DNA from 4 places in the Phocaeicola sp. RTP21359st1_B8_RTP21360_211022 genome. Region 1 is predicted to be linked to each of the others. Evidence: riboswitches for the same ligand, from Rfam matches in the RefSeq annotation. Region 1 holds a riboswitch; each other region holds the start of a gene.
What was found. Region 1 has a riboswitch for cobalamin ahead of AB5062_RS04440 (DUF4465 domain-containing protein). Riboswitches for the same ligand answer to the same signal wherever they lie in the genome.
Positions count from the first base shown of each region.

Region 2: another riboswitch for cobalamin. It lies ahead of AB5062_RS03265 (ribonucleoside-diphosphate reductase subunit alpha); the one in region 1 lies ahead of AB5062_RS04440 (DUF4465 domain-containing protein).
Region 3: another riboswitch for cobalamin. It lies ahead of AB5062_RS03320 (TonB-dependent siderophore receptor); the one in region 1 lies ahead of AB5062_RS04440 (DUF4465 domain-containing protein).
Region 4: another riboswitch for cobalamin. It lies ahead of nrdD (anaerobic ribonucleoside-triphosphate reductase); the one in region 1 lies ahead of AB5062_RS04440 (DUF4465 domain-containing protein).

Region 1 is NZ_JBDFXP010000006.1:61,927-66,118, reverse strand. It holds gene AB5062_RS04445 (PKD-like domain-containing protein) at 1-900, opposite strand, end outside; gene AB5062_RS04440 (DUF4465 domain-containing protein) at 954-1,913, opposite strand; cobalamin riboswitch at 2,070-2,258, opposite strand; gene AB5062_RS04435 (hypothetical protein) at 2,350-4,192, shown strand, end outside.
Region 2 is NZ_JBDFXP010000004.1:158,067-162,258, forward strand. It holds gene AB5062_RS03265 (ribonucleoside-diphosphate reductase subunit alpha) at 1-1,902, opposite strand, end outside; cobalamin riboswitch at 1,964-2,177, opposite strand; gene AB5062_RS03270 (hypothetical protein) at 2,305-2,514, opposite strand; gene AB5062_RS03275 (hypothetical protein) at 2,541-3,098, opposite strand; gene AB5062_RS03280 (putative transporter) at 3,118-4,192, opposite strand, start outside.
Region 3 is NZ_JBDFXP010000004.1:170,691-174,882, forward strand. It holds gene AB5062_RS03315 (sirohydrochlorin cobaltochelatase) at 1-613, opposite strand, end outside; gene AB5062_RS03320 (TonB-dependent siderophore receptor) at 647-2,707, opposite strand; cobalamin riboswitch at 2,839-3,038, opposite strand; gene AB5062_RS03325 (TonB-dependent receptor plug domain-containing protein) at 3,080-4,192, opposite strand, start outside.
Region 4 is NZ_JBDFXP010000004.1:165,952-170,143, forward strand. It holds gene accC (acetyl-CoA carboxylase biotin carboxylase subunit) at 1-633, opposite strand, end outside; gene AB5062_RS03300 (cysteine-rich CWC family protein) at 599-850, opposite strand; cobalamin riboswitch at 914-1,120, opposite strand; cobalamin riboswitch at 1,213-1,432, shown strand; gene nrdD (anaerobic ribonucleoside-triphosphate reductase) at 1,562-3,655, shown strand; gene nrdG (anaerobic ribonucleoside-triphosphate reductase activating protein) at 3,639-4,106, shown strand; gene AB5062_RS03315 (sirohydrochlorin cobaltochelatase) at 4,156-4,192, opposite strand, start outside.

The DNA.
Region 1 (4,192 bases):
AACTGTCGTTGTAATTGAAGTATTACTACGTGTTATGTTACGTGAAAGTGGCTGTGTGTTGGGCATTTTTTCTGTAACAGTAACAGCAACGAAATATTCTCCAGGAGTCGTCGGCGTGAATTTAAAAACCCTGTCGGTAGCGGCTTCCATAATTTTTCCATTGACCTGCCATTGATACTGTGGATAATCGAAATATTCCAGCAAAGGCCGCAAATATACAGGACGCCCTGCAAAAGTATAACGATCCGTAGAAGTTTGTGTATAGGATGGTGTCGGAAACCGTACGGAATAAGGCATTGTTTCCACAACTTCTACGTCGAAATCACGGATTGTTTCTCCGTCTATATTGGATGCCCGGATTGTTATCGAATATGTACCGAGTTCTTTTTCGTGAAACGTATATGCTTTTTCTGTTCCGACGATTTCTCCATCGCGTACCCATTCAATTCTAAAATTTTCAAGATCGTCATGTTGAATATCTGGAGATAAAATATAATCCGTGTTTTGAGGCACTTTTAATCCTTTAGAGGGGATTATGATTGAAATTGTAGGTGGAGTTAACTCCAATACTTCTACTTTTAACTCTTCTTCCGCATAACCCTCTGGTGTATCAACTCGCAATTTGATATATAGATGTTGTTCCTGATTCCATGTATACTTCAATATTGATTCAGATGAAAGAAGTTTTCCATCTACTGTCCATGCATAAAGTGCATTATTCGCATATTTATATGTCGGGGCAATTGTCAGTTCACGCCCAACTTTGATAGTGTAAATGCCAGTCTCACTATCGAGTTCAATTATAGGAGCTTGTTTTATTTCTTCAGTAATTACATCGTTCTTATTACAGCTTGTAATAAAAAACAAAAGTACAAGAATACTAAATATGAAAGCCTTCATAATAAAAAGGGCATAGAACTGAAATCAGTTCTATGCCAAACTATATTAAATTGTTATTCTATTGTAACGTCGTCTATACAAAGATACGCCGGAGTATTGAGTCCATATATAGGATCGACATCAGATCCTTCAAAATTGAATTTTACACTTTGCACATCCGCTACATTAATATCCCAATATGTCCATGTAGTTACGGGGGACACTGTTGGTTTATCATATCGGTAGTCGGCCAACAATTTCGATACAGTGGTGATCAAATTTCCATCTACGTCATAACATTCGATGTTGACTTGGAAATATCCTATATTGTTGCCGTCAGAATCTTTCAGATTACTCAACGGTGTTGCAACACCCGATGTTCCGAACTGATTACCATTTATAATCACACCATAGGTATATGCTGTGTTACAATACCATAAACCCTTGAATTTGCGAGGGGAGTCAAAATAGAATTCAGGTTTGGCCATCCACTCCGTATTTCCGAAATCAGAGTAGCCGTATACAACAGCAAAATTGGAACCGCTGTGACCTGCCCCTGTATTGGCCCCATCTGTGGATGCTGTATTATAGACACTACATTGATTCTCCCAAGTATACCACCAATTAGTTCCAGAAGTCTTGCCGGCAGCAGAATCAGAACGATAATTGTATTTCGACAACGCAATGGCACCACTGGAAAATTCAGTATACGCTCCATAAGAATTGGTTACAGTATTCATGTCGGAGACAAACACAAAATCGGGATCGTATATTTCCCTGATTTGGTTCTCTGCAGTATATCCATAAAGCGTGTAGTAGTTCTCTGCTTTAGGCGAAACCGCCATGAATGTTTCATCGAAGTCATCGAATGTAATGGTTGTAGTGCCATCATCATTAAAGTTGGCTCGGGTTTCGGGAGTTACTGAATCAGTTTGAGGATTCATCAAAAAGTCATCGTCTGAATTACAGCCGGTGAACAGGGCGGTTGCCGTCAACAGGAAAGCTCCCGCCAGAAAGCGTAAATTTCTTTTCATAGCTTACTTGTTTTTTAATAAAACATATTTTTAACAAACACAAAAAATCCCGTTCGCGCAGGTTTACACGAACGGGATTATGTTTGTCTTCAAATATGAGAATGACTCCTACGGCATTCCGTATCTGATCGCAACCCGATTTTCTCCCGCGGGTGTAAATCCTTTTCCGGTCATGGCAGGTCTTCTGACTCGTCCCAGTCGTCGCGCCTTCCCAGCATTACACCAGTGGCAGGTTGCGGCAACCTTGAGGGGACTTACAGCAGCGGGTACTGTCCCGGATTCTCACCGGATTCCCTTTTCATCCGTGGCGGCGAACCGCCCGGAACCATTTCCAATTACAAAAATACAAATATTTTTTATAATAATATCATTTACACGAAAAAAAATCCGCAACCTGCCGGAATCATTCCGCACTATACTTTCAGAAAAAGGTTTCATGGCAAAGATTCTCATCGCCCGGGGACAGGCGACCATCTATGTCCAGAAGGACGGGTATACCATAACCCAGTCTTTGGGTGAATACGTGTTCCCCGCGGATGACACGGGGAAGATTCTCTCGTCCGTCACTCTCACCTCGACCGTACGGGTGATGTGCGGGGACGAGGAACTCACGGCCTTTACCATCGGTGCGGTGGGTAAGCCGGCGGGATTCTCATCCGTTACCGTCAATAACGGCACGAAGACCTTAACCTACGTTATCACCGCCGGTACGACGACCCTCGCCGACCACGGAACAATAGATATTCCCGTGACAATTTCCGGTATTGTCTATCATCTGTCGTTCGTCTGGTCGAAAGCCAAGGCGGGTATCCCGGGCAAGGACGGGGTCGATGCCGACATGCTCGACTGGGTCAAGGAGTGGAATACGGGTAAGACGCTCATCAACGGCAACACGGTCATCACCCCCAAACTCTTTGCGGGCACGAAAAACAGCGACGGCACCGTCTCCGGGATAGCCATAGGCTCGTTTACACTCAATACGAAGACCTCCTCGGGAACGATCGCCGCAGAGGCGGTAAACGGCATCTATGGATTTAGGGATGGCTACAAAACCTTCTATGTAGATAACGGCGGTAACGCCCAGTTGGGTTATGGCGACCAGTATGTCAGGTATAACGCCACGACAGGCAAGGTCGAGTTCGGCAGCGGAGTGAGTCTGAACTGGGTCGGTGCGACCTACATCGACAAGGACGGCGTCTTTACCGGAACACTCTCGGCCGATACGATTAAGACGATTTCCATCAGTGCTTCCCAGATCACATCGGGGATTATCGCTGCGGCACGCATCGACACGGCGGCGTTGAAAGCCTCCTTGATTACCGCCGGAAACATCGAAGCTCTGACCTTGAACGTTACAAAAGGGAAAATCGGCGGCTGGACGGTGGATGCCGACTCCCTTTACCGGGGTACGAAGAACAACACTGTGGGGAGCTGCACCTCTGCCGCAGGTAGCATTACGCTCGGCTCGAACGGTATCCGGGGCTATAAATGGCGGCTGGATGCCTCGGGAGCCGGAGCGGTCGCGGGCGGCAACATCGCGTGGGACGCTTCGGGCAACGTCACGTTCGCCTCGACGGTCAGTGCCTTGTGGACGGCACCTATCGGCTCCCTCACCACGGCTTTGGGCGGCAGCGGCTATCCCAAGCTGACGAAGATCACGGCCGACGGAATCTATACCGGCAGTATCACCGCCTCGCAGATTACCGCAGGAACCATCTCCGCCGACCGCATAGCGGCAGGCAGTATAGCGGCCTCGAAGCTCGATGCCGCCAGCATCAGGTCCTCCATCATCAACACGGACTATATCAACGGCCTGAGCTGTACCTTCACCAAAGGAAAAATCGGCGGCTGGATGATCGGGGCTTCGGCCCTCACTGCCACGCATATCTCGATAGACAGCGGCAACAGACGCATCGCGGTGTACGGGGCCAATTCGGGTGTCGCTAGCGGGCAGCGGGTGCAGCTCTACTACAACAGCGACACGGACTTCGGGCTCTATACCACGGACAGTGCAGGGTACTGCGTGGCACAGCTGGGTTCGAGCAACAGCATAGCCGGCTGGACGATCGACACGACTTCCATTCGCAAGGGCAACGTGTCGCTGGGCAGCGACGGCTCGATCATCAACTCCACGAAATGGAAACTGAACAACGACGGTTCGGGGCAGATCGCCTCGGGCAACATTGCATGGGACACTGCCGGGAACGTTACGTTCGGGGCTTCCGTATCGCTGCAATGGAAGAACGACATCGAAGCGGCCAAGGTTACGAACTTCGGCT
Region 2 (4,192 bases), on a different contig from region 1:
AACAGCAAGAGCATGATGATAGCCGCTGACTCCCAAGCCGATACTGCGGTAGCGATGATTGGTAATCTGAGCAAAAGGAATCGGATAAAAGTTCAGTTCAATCACATTATCCAATGCCCGTACTACAGTTGCCACCTTTTCTTTCATTTGTTTTTCATCCTCCAAGGGCAAATGTCCTAATGAAAGGCTGGCAAGATTACATACCACAAAGTCTCCGGGCCGGATTGTTTTGACTACCACTGTATCACCATCTTCCGTACATATCTCTGTAGAAACTGTTTCAATGGAGGACATGTTTTGTGCTATTTCCGTGCAAAGATTGGAGCAATAAATGATTCCCCGGTGCGCATTGGGATTGGCACGGTTCACGGTGTCACGATTGAATGTAAAGGGAGTACCTGTTTCTACAGCCGAACGCAGTATCAGTCTGACGATATCTTTGATGCTCATGCTGCGCTTGGAGAGTCGGGAGTCATTTACGCAATCCATGTATCTTTGTTCCCATTCCTCTCCGTAGTAGTCTTCCAGACAGTATCCTTTGACGGTTATTATTTCATTGGGGCAGAATAAATGCCATTGCTGGTTTAAATCCCGTTTCGCCATACGCCAGAATAAGTCCGGATAGCATACGGCGGGGAAGATGTCGTGCGCTTTCATCCGGTCATCTCCATTATTGGTCCGGAGTTGCAGAAACTCAGGCAAGTCTTTGTGCCATACATCCAGATAGACGGCTACGGCTCCCTGACGCATACCTAACTGGTCAACGGCTACAGCAGTGTCATTCACCAGTTTCATCCATCGGATTACACCTCCGGCCACACCTTTGAATCCGCGTATGTTTCCACCTGCGGCACGAACTTTGCCAAAGTACATTCCCATTCCTCCTCCAAATTTGCTTACCATCGCAAAATTGTCTAAGCTGCGGTAAATGCCTTCCAGACTATCGGGCACTGTATCAATGAAGCAACTGGATAACTGGTGATAAGGTTTTCGGGCATTTGCCAGGGTAGGAGTGGCCATTGTGACTTCCAGACGACTTAATATATCATAGAACTTTTTTACCCATTGCAGTCTGTTCTGTTTTTCGGGCATAGCGAGATGAAGGGCAATCCCTAAATACATTTCCTGCACAGACTCTATAGGTTCGTGTGAACGGGTACGGATCAGATAACGTTTGGCAAGCAGATCCAGTCCTGAATAATTGAAAAGCTTGTCACGTTCGGGACACATGAAGCCGGCTGCCGTTTCTATCTCCTGTGGAGTATAGGAGGCCAAGATATAATTACCATACAAGCCCTCGTCGGTGAGGTAGCGTAATTTATCATAAAATGAAAAGATGCCGGCAGCTTCCGCCTGTTCGGTCAGTTTCTTTGTCAATCGGAAATTCAGCAGACGCGCTGCAATGAATTCCCAGTCGGGAGTTTCTTGTGTTGTCAGTTCTACAGCCGCTTTGACAAGTGCCGCCAACCGTTCCCCGGATGTCATATCCGGTTTACAGAAACTTGTGAATTTCTCTGCGAGAAAGGTTAGACTATATTCCTTCCCGGAGAAGTCTTTTTGTATCTCTTTCAGTATATTTGCTATAGTATCATCACCGGTTCCGGTAATGATTTGACTGAGGACTTTTCTTCTTTCTGTGCGCTGCCAACGGTAAAGTATATAGTTTTTGGCTTCTGCGTAAAAGCCATGTTCCATCAAGCTACGTTCCACTTCGTCCTGAATGCGTTCTACACTACGATTTGCTTCGTTTTGATGCAGAAATTGTTCCACTTCATCTACTATGGTGTAGACAGCTTCATCTGTTATTTCTTTTTGGGTACTGATAAAACTTTTCCGTATGGCAACGGCTATTTTTTCCCTGTCGTAGGATTCTGTTGTCCCATTCCTTTTAATTATTTGCATGAGATGCTGTTGGTATGAATTATTGTATATTTTCGTACCGCTTCCCTAACCCCACGAGTAGAAACGGCCTTTGATGAATGGCAGGTCTTCTGACTGGCTCCTCATTTCCGATGCCTTCCCGCGTTCTCGTTATGTGGAGTCAGGCAGTGGCAATAGGTACGTATCGGAAATTTTATCGGAGTTTCACAGCAGCGGGACTGTCCGGGATTTACACCCGATTCCCTTTTAATCCGGATAGAGGACATCTATTCGGAACCGATTCGGGAACAAAGATAATGGAAATTGGAATTATTACAGCATTGAGTTAGTTTAAAAATCAGAAATGATTTATAAAAGTTGGATGGTATTAAACATTTTGGACAAGTTCTACTACCATGCTTCCAAGCAGCACAGCTACTATTGTTATGAGTAACCAATTGATATACTTGCTTTTCGATCTCGTCTTTTCTTTTTCTGAATGACACTGATTTTTACCATATAACCGAATGATTCCCCAATGCGATTGGCACTGCGTATCACTCGTGAAGTATGTACACCACATCCCATCATGTGAGCGGAATATTCAGAAATAAATCCACTGACATCTATCAAAGTTTCGGCTGTCTTATCCATTTAAATGAAGTTATGTTTTTCTTTTTTTAGAATCCATAGACACGACATGGCTTTCCAGTGGAAGGCATTTCCTTGTCAATTTCAATCTTTAATTTTTTTATATTCAATATTTCTTCTCCTTCAAGCATCAGGCACATAATAAGAAAACAACCGTTTTTCTCACATTCCATATCGAATAACCGGTGTTGTGAAAACATGCCTAACCCATGTGAGTCAATAAGAATAAACTTTGGATGGTTATAAAGTAATGCAGCCAGAGAGTCCCAATTAAGCTTCATGTCAAACATAAAGAAGTCTTTGGTTGCATAGTCGTTGGTTGCCATATTGCCGGTATATAAAACCAATGCTTTACCTTCTATGTCCAAGTTATTAAAGTATTCGTCGGCTGGTAGTCCGTTCCGACAATCTACCACGACGGCATCTGTTACATATTCTTTATAGCGGGGAGCTTCCATATAGCAATCCATGTGGGTGCCGATGTGTCCGAGACGTTCCGTTTCTTTGGCATCAAGTTCGAACTGTGCCAAATCTTCATCACTTAACTGTAAATGTAGTTCTTTGGTAATCGTTTCTTGTTGGTACATATTTAAAGAATTTTAAAGTTTAACCTAATGAGAGTATCAATAATTGAGCCGTAAGTACGCGTAGGAACATAGCAAGCGGATATACGGTGGCATATCCCACGGCCGGAGCGTCACATGAAGTCAGATCATTGGAATAGGCGAGGGCAGGCGGATTAGTATTTGCTCCTGATAATACACCAATAAGGGTATAATAGTTTAATTTACAGGCATAACGCCCAATGAGCCCCGTTATGATTAATGGTACGGTCGTAATAATAGCTCCATACATAATCCAAATATATCCACCTTCATTTACAATTGTCTCTATAAAATCTTTCCCGGCTCCCAACCCTACACAAGCTAGGAATAAGGAAATCCCGATTTCTCTTATCATCAAGTTAGCACTCATCGTGGTGTATGTAATCATTTTATATTGAGGACCGAAACGACTGATAAGAATGGATACAATAAGCGGTCCACCTGCTAGACCAAGTTTTACTGGTTGTGGAATACCTGGAAACATAAATGGAATACTTCCCAAGATACATCCTAATGCGATGCCGAAAAAAATGGGGATAAGATTGGGATGATTCAGTCTCTTCATGGAGTTTCCCAAAACCTTTTCGGCATGAGTGACAGCAAGTTCACTACCAACTATAGTTACACGGTCGCCCATTTGCAACTGTAAATGTGGGGAGGCTACCAAGTCTACTCCTGAACGGTTGATACGGGTGATGCTCGCACCGAAGTTATTTCGTATCTTAAGTTGTGAGAGCATTTTTCCATTTAACTCAGGCTTTGTTATCAAAATGCGGCGTGAGATAAGTTTCTTGTTTAACTGTTCCCATTCCATTTCTACCTGTTTGCCAAAAAATACTGTAATCGCTTCAATGTCAATAGGGTTCGAGATAACCAGAATCTTGTCATCAATATGTAATATCGTTTCTGAATTTACTAGTTCCACTTCCTGCTGTCCGTCATGATGGCGTATGCGCGAAATGACGAAGTTGCGGTTTACCAAAGGACGTATTTCCTTAATGGTCTTCCCATGTATTGCTTCATTTTTTATCTCTAATGTAACGGGGCGTACGGTCAGTTCCTGTAAATGTCCCAAT
Region 3 (4,192 bases), on a different contig from region 1:
TGTAATTCTCATCCGGATTACCGTGTCCCATTAGAAGCACGATGTTGTTCTTGCCTGCTAATTTAGACTCATAGTGTTTGTAAAGTATCTCTGCTACATCTTTAGTATCTTCTGCACTGGAAAGAAGGTTGGTACCTTTCAATACATCAATATGCGGATACCATTGAATCATAAAGTATTTTTTTACATCAGTATTCATTAATGAAAGATATTCTTCGCCTGGAATTACATGCAATGATTGTACAGCCACACGTTTGTATCCTGCATCGCCTATTGCTTTCAACCATTGGTCCAATTCATAACGTGCTATGCCGGTAGATGCTTCTACACGTCCGATACATGTACGTGAAGTAAATGACATATAAATATCCGTATTGGGGAATTTAGCTTTAAAATCCTCAATCACATCATCATAAACAGAAAGGGACTCATTATAGGTACTGCCAAAAGTACAGAGCAAAATGGCTGTGTCGTGTTGCTTGGTTCTGGTTACTACATCCACAGCAGGATTAACAGTACTTTCTTCATCATCATTGTCACTACAGGAACTGAATCCTGTGCAAGTTGCGGCAGCAACAAAAGCCGCCATCAGATAATACTTGAATTGTTTCATACTAATAAAAATTAATTTATAAATTGTTGGTTATTAATTGTTTTTGAATTTAATGAGGGCGGAGACATAAAAAGTTCTTCCGGGAGTTGATGTGGCACGATTCCGTCCGAAAGGAGTACGGTCTACATAGTCAAATACATTATCTACCCCGGCATTCATCGTTAATGACCACCGTTTCATTTTTAATAATGAGTGGGCTGTGTTGATACGCCAAGTTTGGAATCCGTCGGCATTATTATCATTTATATAACGGCGTGTAGACTGATATCTGCCATAGATGCCGATACCCAAACGATACAGTTTCCATGAATGTTGCCATAAGATATTTAAATTTGCATTATGGCTGGAAGTAGCATCAATAGGAAGATATTTCATATAATCTATACCTTTGTTAGGATATTGCGCTTTTGGATCAGCATAACTATATCCGCCGGCAAGGCTGAGAGATTTTGCAGGACGATAGTTGAAGGTGAAATCCATACCATAAATACGTGCCTTTGTCAGATTCTTATATTGTTTGCTCTTTTCTACTTCAAGAAACTTTTCATCGGGAGTTACGGAAATTTCAACCAGCTCAATCATGTTGTGAAGATAATTCATGTATCCGGTTAAACTGGCTTGGAATTTTTGCCCTACGTACTCGATACCGATTGAAGCATATTGTGAGGTTTGTGCTTTTAGATCTGTGTTGCCATGATATGCAGTCAAAGCACCGCCTCCGATAACGCCGGTATAATTATAATAAAGTTCTTTAATAGTGGGTGCTTTGTAGCCTAAAGCATAAGACGCACGCAAATTAATATGTTCTCCGGGTTTATAAAGTCCTGATATTTTCGGACTGAAATTCAATCCTGTTTCCTTGTGTTGTGTTCCTCGTACCCCGGCAGTCAGAACCAGATTTTCTCTGGCTGTCCATTCCTCCTGTATATAAGCTGCCAACGTATAAACGGAAGCGCGGTCACCGTCAATGTGATGAGGTGATTCCAAATGATTGTACTGATATTCGATTCCTGCATTTAAAATATGGTCCTCTCCAAGATAAAATACACTTTTTACCTGGCCTAATATTTGTTTCTGAATACTTTGTTTGATACGTTGACCGGCAAAGTAGGTGATACGTTCATGGCGGTCATTGTCTAGAAAATAATCAGTATGCTCGTTTAGCTTATAGTCATAGAAGTAACCGTATCTGCCATAAGATAGGTCTGCTGTCAGATAATTCCGTTTTCCTAATTTATATTTACTTCCTACTGCAAATGTATAGTTGCGATAATAAAAATCGTTGGCTTGATATTTCCAAGGACCGTGTGTACGCATTACCCAACGCTCATAATAAGTGCCTTCTGCAGTGAGGTCTAGTTTGCGATTGACTTGCCATTCAATGTTCTCGGACAGGGTATAGTTTGAAGAACGGTTTACGGTCAACATAGTAGAGCCGGATTTCAATTGATTCTGATCCCACTGTAGGTCTGTATTCCGCCAGCCATCGGTATGCCGGAAGTTGATTCCGGTTACAGATTTTATCTTTCTATAGTTAAAGCCGAAACTGGTACTTTGACGTATATCGCCATATTCACCTATGCGGGATGTGTTGGTGAGCTCCATTTTTTCACGGTTACGTTTGGTTATGATATTGATAACTCCGGCTATTGCGTCACTGCCATAAAGTGAAGAAGCGGCCCCTTTTACAATCTCTATGCGTTCTATATTAGCTGGATTTAATTGATTCAAGTCGTTTTGCCCTCCTACATCGCCATTCATTCTTTTTCCATTTATCATGATCAGGATATAGTCATTGTTCAATCCGTTTAGTTGGATATGGCTCCCCATATCACCATCATGAAAGGTCAATGAAGGACTAAGACCACTGAGCAAATCGTCTATACTGCGTGCCTGATATTGTTCCAAAGCTTTGCTGGTTATGACTTCAGTCTGTACGGGAGCATCTTTCAGATAATGTTCAGTACCTGTACCCGTGATGACCACTTCATTCAGTAATACGGACAATTCTTTATCGTCTTTATCTTTGAGAATACTTTGGGCACTTGCAATTTGTGTACCTAATAGTAGAATAGCAGGAAGTAAATACCTCATATTATGTTTTATTTAATTTGCAAAATAAAACATCAAGTTTCCCTCTGATAAAGAGGAATGCCACAAAGGAATAGACGTTGGAAAACGCTTGTTCGAATGGACACATACTTCTAATCCTGGAAGCTTGGTGTTTATTGTTCAACAGACTTAGCAGGTATTCTGGCTTTCCTCTGATTGGAAACCTTCCCATTTCTTCAAATGAAACAGTGGTTTTAGACTATCCAATCAACATCATGAGGATTTACAGCTGCAGGTACAGCCCCGGATTTACACCGGGTTCCCTTGCATCGGGCTATGTGATAGCCCGATTACTAATTCCGTTGCAAAGATAGAGGTTTATTTTATATTATCTTCGATAAGTCTTTGATTTTTTTAGCTTTTAAATTTTAAAGACAGACTGATGTAGAATGAACGTCCGGGGGTAAGTGTCGCATAATTGCTGTTATAAGGACGGTCATCCATATAATCGAACAGGTTTTCCATGCCGCATCCGGGTTCGATGATTACAGATTTTAAGTTGAAAGAATGGCGTGTGTTTAAATTCCACAATTGATACTCGGGAGCATAACCGTAACTTTTAGAGAAACGCTTGCTGTTGATACGGCCGTTCAAATTTATATTCAACCGATATATTTTCCATGAATGCGCCCATTGGGCATTGATATTGTATGCGTTTTTTATACTTTTGTCGATGGGTTGTTCCAATTCCACATCTTGGGTATTAAGATGAGTGTATCCTCCGCTTAAATTGAACCCGGCACCTAGGTATGCATTGGCGGATACATTGATTCCGTGGACTTTAGCCTCCGCTATATTATCACGTTGACGAACTTCCTTATGACCATATTGCTCCATAGCTTTATCTCCCGTGGCAATCGTATTATAATCTATCATGTCACGAATATTATTATAAAAAGCATTGACTGATACTGAAAAACGCTCATGTACATACTCTGCACTCAATGAGAAATAATTATTCTTTTCCGACTTTAAATCCAAATTACCTATTGTCAACCTGTCATTTTTTTTAGCTATGTCAGTGGCATAGAGTTCAGACAGGGTAGGAGTTCGGAAACCTGCTGCATAGGAGGCACGGAAATTGAATTTGCCGGGTTTATACATCAGTGCTACATTGGGAGTGGCATGATTTTTGAAATTTTCATGATAAATGTAACGTACACCAATCAAAGCCTGTAGGTTTCTCAGTAACTTTATTTCATCTTGTGCAAACAAGGCCAGTGTATAAGCATCTTCTTTGGCTATATTGTCTGTTTGACTTTTCAAGACATCAACGATATATTCTGTGCCGACTGAAAGTTTGTGCCGGTTACCTAATTTAAAAATACCTTTTATGCTAAGATTGTGATTACGGGTCCGTTTGCGCACTTGCTCTTCACCTGCTTTTCCATTATAGGTTTTATTGTCTTTAAAAAAACAATAAGAGGAAGAAAAATGATCGGCGTAACAGTCTGCGGTAATATAATT
Region 4 (4,192 bases), on a different contig from region 1:
AAATTCTATATGATGGGGTTCCTCCACAAATTTTTCCAGATAAACCGTATCATCCCCGAAAGAAGACATGGACTCGGAACGGGCGGTGTTATATGCCTCCACCACTTCGTCTTCACTGTGTATCAGCCTCATCCCTTTACCGCCGCCTCCCATAGAAGCCTTCAGCATGACAGGATAGCCTATTTCATTACAGATACGTACCGCCTCTTCGGCACTTTGCAACGGCTGTTCCGTACCGGGGACCACGGGAACGCCTGCGGCAATCATACGCTTACGGGCGGCAATCTTGTCACCCATCGCTTCCATCGTCTCGGCGGAAGGGCCGATAAAGATGATCCCCTCCTCTTTGCACCGGCGGGCAAAATCAGCATTCTCGGACAAAAAACCATAACCGGGATGAATGGCATCGGCTTTGCATCGTTTGGCAGTCTCTATTACTTTTTCTATATTTAAATAGCTTTCCCTGGCTATAGCAGGACCTATAAGATAGGCCTCGTCAGCATACATCACATGATGAGAAGTGCGGTCGGCTTCTGAAAAGACAGCAACGGTCCGTATGCCCTTTTCTCGGCAGGAACGCATTACACGTAAGGCTATTTCACCTCTGTTTGCAATCAATACTTTCTTTATCATTTTTCTTCTTATTATAACGGGGGTTAATTTCGCAGGCATAGAAACTGTCCTTGACGGCTTTCAGGCAGTCATGGCACAGGCAATCGGAATAATTCTCCATTAAATAGGTGCGTTGCAGAGCATCCAGTCGGACAGTTGCGCAATGACACGATAAAATATCATTGTGCATACAATCAAATGTTGCACCACAACGTGGACATACCTTTTTCATAGGCATTCCTCCCGTAATTTTTTTATTTTCTTATTTTCTTTCGTACTGCTTTCCTAATCCCACGAGTAAAAACAGCCTTTAATGAATGGCAGGTCTTCTGACTGACTCCTTATCTTGAAGCCTTCCCGATGTGAGGATTGTCACATCAGTGGCAAAGGTATTTTTCAAGATTCCAGCAGAGTTTCACAGCAGCGGGACTGTCCGGGATTTGCACCCGATTCCCTTTTAATCCGAATAGCAGATAGACTATCCGAAACCAATTCGGGGCAAAGATAATGGATTTTATAATTAAACGAAGCGGAAAAGATGAAAAAAGTGTTGCTTGAAGTTTTTTTTCTTTTTCCAGTTGTTTTATTGATTTAATTCCTAACTTTGTCAGTAATATCGGTTTCCGGATTAGCCGTTGGCGCGAAACGGAATTAAAAGGGAATCCTGTGCAAATCAGGAACTATCCCCGTAGCTGTAAGTTTTATCCTCCCATAGTGTGGGGAAGTGTTGTGACATTCTTAGCCACTGGTTATTGTGAAAACCGGGAAGGCGCTACAACGGAAACAAGTCAGAAGACCTGCCGTTATTGTTTATATCATTCATGGCTTTCGGGTGAAAGGCGATAGAACGAATCATACTGATCCTTTTTATTACTGGTTTCCATGAATTGTCGTGTGTGAAAGACTTATATTGAATAATGTGTGTTTTGTATAACCTTAATTTATAAGTATGATTAATTCAGAGGTATTTATTATTAAGAGAGATGGTAAAAAAGAAACTTTCTCTCTTGATAAAATTAAAAATGCAATAGCCAAAGCATTTTTGTCAGTAGGAAGTTTTGCTACCCAGGATGTGATTACTACTGTATTGAGTCGCGTTAGTGTCAGTGATGGAATGAATGTGGAAGAAATCCAGAATCAGGTGGAGGTGGCCCTGATGGCTGAACATTATTACAGTGTTGCCAAGGCGTATATGCTGTATCGTCAGAAACATTTGGAGGATCGTGAGGTGAGAGATAAACTGAAGTTTTTGCTTGACTATTGTGACGCTTCCAATCCGGCAACCGGCAGTAAATATGATGCGAATGCCAATGTGGAGAATAAGAATATTGCTACGCTGATAGGAGAGTTACCCAAATCAAATTTTATTCGTCTCAACCGTCGTCTGTTGACTGACCGTTTGAAAGACATGTATGGAAAGGAATTGTCCGATCGTTATTTGGAACTTCTGAATCATCATTTTATTTATAAAAATGATGAAACTAATCTGGCTAATTATTGTGCCAGCATTACTATGTATCCTTGGTTGAATAATGGTACGATAGCAGTGGGAGGGAACTCTACGGCTCCTACTAACTTGAAATCTTTTTGTGGTGGATTTGTCAATATGGTTTTTATTGTATCCAGTATGTTAAGTGGTGCCTGTGCTACTCCAGAGTTTTTGATGTATATGAATTATTTCATTGGTTTGGAATATGGGCAGGAATATTATAAGTATCCCGATAAGATTGTTGATTTATCTACCAAACAAAGAACAATAGACAAAATCATTACAGACTGTTTCGAGCAAATAGTATATTCTATTAACCAGCCTACAGGGGCGCGTAATTTTCAAGCCGTCTTTTGGAATGTAGCTTACTATGACAAATATTATTTTGAAAGTCTTTTTGGTAACTTCTTTTTTCCCGATGGAAGCCAACCTGACTGGAATTCACTAAGTTGGTTGCAGAAACGTTTCATGAAATGGTTTAATAAAGAGCGTACACGTACTGTTTTAACATTTCCTGTAGAAACAATGGCGCTTTTGACTAAAGATGGTGATGTATTAGATAAGGAATATGGTGACTTTACGGCTGAAATGTATTCCGAAGGTCATTCTTTCTTTACTTATATGAGTGATAATGCAGATTCTTTAAGTAGTTGCTGCCGTCTTCGCAATGAGATACAGGACAATGGTTTCAGCTATACTTTGGGAGCAGGTGGGGTTTCTACAGGCTCAAAAAGTGTGCTGACTATTAATTTGAACCGTTGCATCCAGCATGCGGTGAAATCCGGTATACTTTATCCGTTTTTTTTGGAAGAAGTGGTTGATTTGGTACACAAAGTCCAGTTGGCTTATAATGAGAATCTGAAATTGTTGCAGTCGAAAGGTATGCTGCCTTTGTTTGATGCTGGTTACATCAATATGAACCGTCAGTATCTAACTATCGGTGTTAATGGTTTGGTGGAAGCAGCGCAATTTATGGGTATTGAAATCAATGATAACCCTAAGTATGAAGCATTTGTTCAGGAGATTTTAGGAATGATTGAACGATATAATAGGAAGTACCGTACAAAGGATGTTTTGTTTAATTGCGAAATGATTCCTGCTGAGAATGTAGGAGTGAAGCACGCTAAATGGGATAAAGAAGCAGGCTTCCAAACATTCCGAGAATGTTATAACAGTTATTTCTATATTGTAGAAGACAAATCGTTGAATGTTGTCGATAAATTCCGTCTGCATGGACGCCGCTATATAAAGCATTTAACGGGAGGCTCGGCCTTGCACATGAATTTGGAAGAACATCTTAGTAAGGAGCAGTACAGACAACTACTTCGGGTAGCTGCTATAGAAGGCTGTAATTACTTTACATTTAATATACCGAATACCATTTGCAATGAATGTAAGCATATTGATAAGAGATACTTGCATGAATGTCCTGAATGTCATAGTCGGAATGTGGATTATCTGACACGTGTTATCGGGTACATGAAGCGGATCAGTAATTTTTCTCAGGCAAGGCAGAAGGAGGCTGCACAAAGATATTATGCTCCGTTACGTTGATTATGACATCGTTTTTCAAGAAATTCCGGATGAAGTCACTCTGGCGATCAATCTCTCTAACTGTCCCAATAGGTGCAAGGGCTGTCATAGCCCTCATTTGTTGGAAAATGTAGGAGAATCTTTAACGGAAGAAAGTCTTGGGCATCTTTTACAGAAGTATGGAAAGGCGGTGACTTGCGTCTGTTTTATGGGAGGCGATGCCGAACCCTTTGAAGTGGAAAGGTTGGCAGGATTTCTTCACCGACAGTCTATCGCTTTGGTAAAGGTGGGTTGGTATTCGGGGAAGAATGAATTGCCGGAAGGTCTTTCCGTTCAGAACTTTGAATATATAAAGTTGGGACCGTATATTGAAAAATTGGGTGGCTTGAAATCTCCTGATACCAATCAGCATTTCTATCGGATATACGGGGATGAGATGAAAGATATTACCTATCGGTTTTGGCGTATCTGAAAAAGGCGGAAATAAATTCCGCCTTTTTCAGATAAATATATTAAGTTGGTTATGCTTCCGGTTGATAGTCTTCACCATTCTCCCAT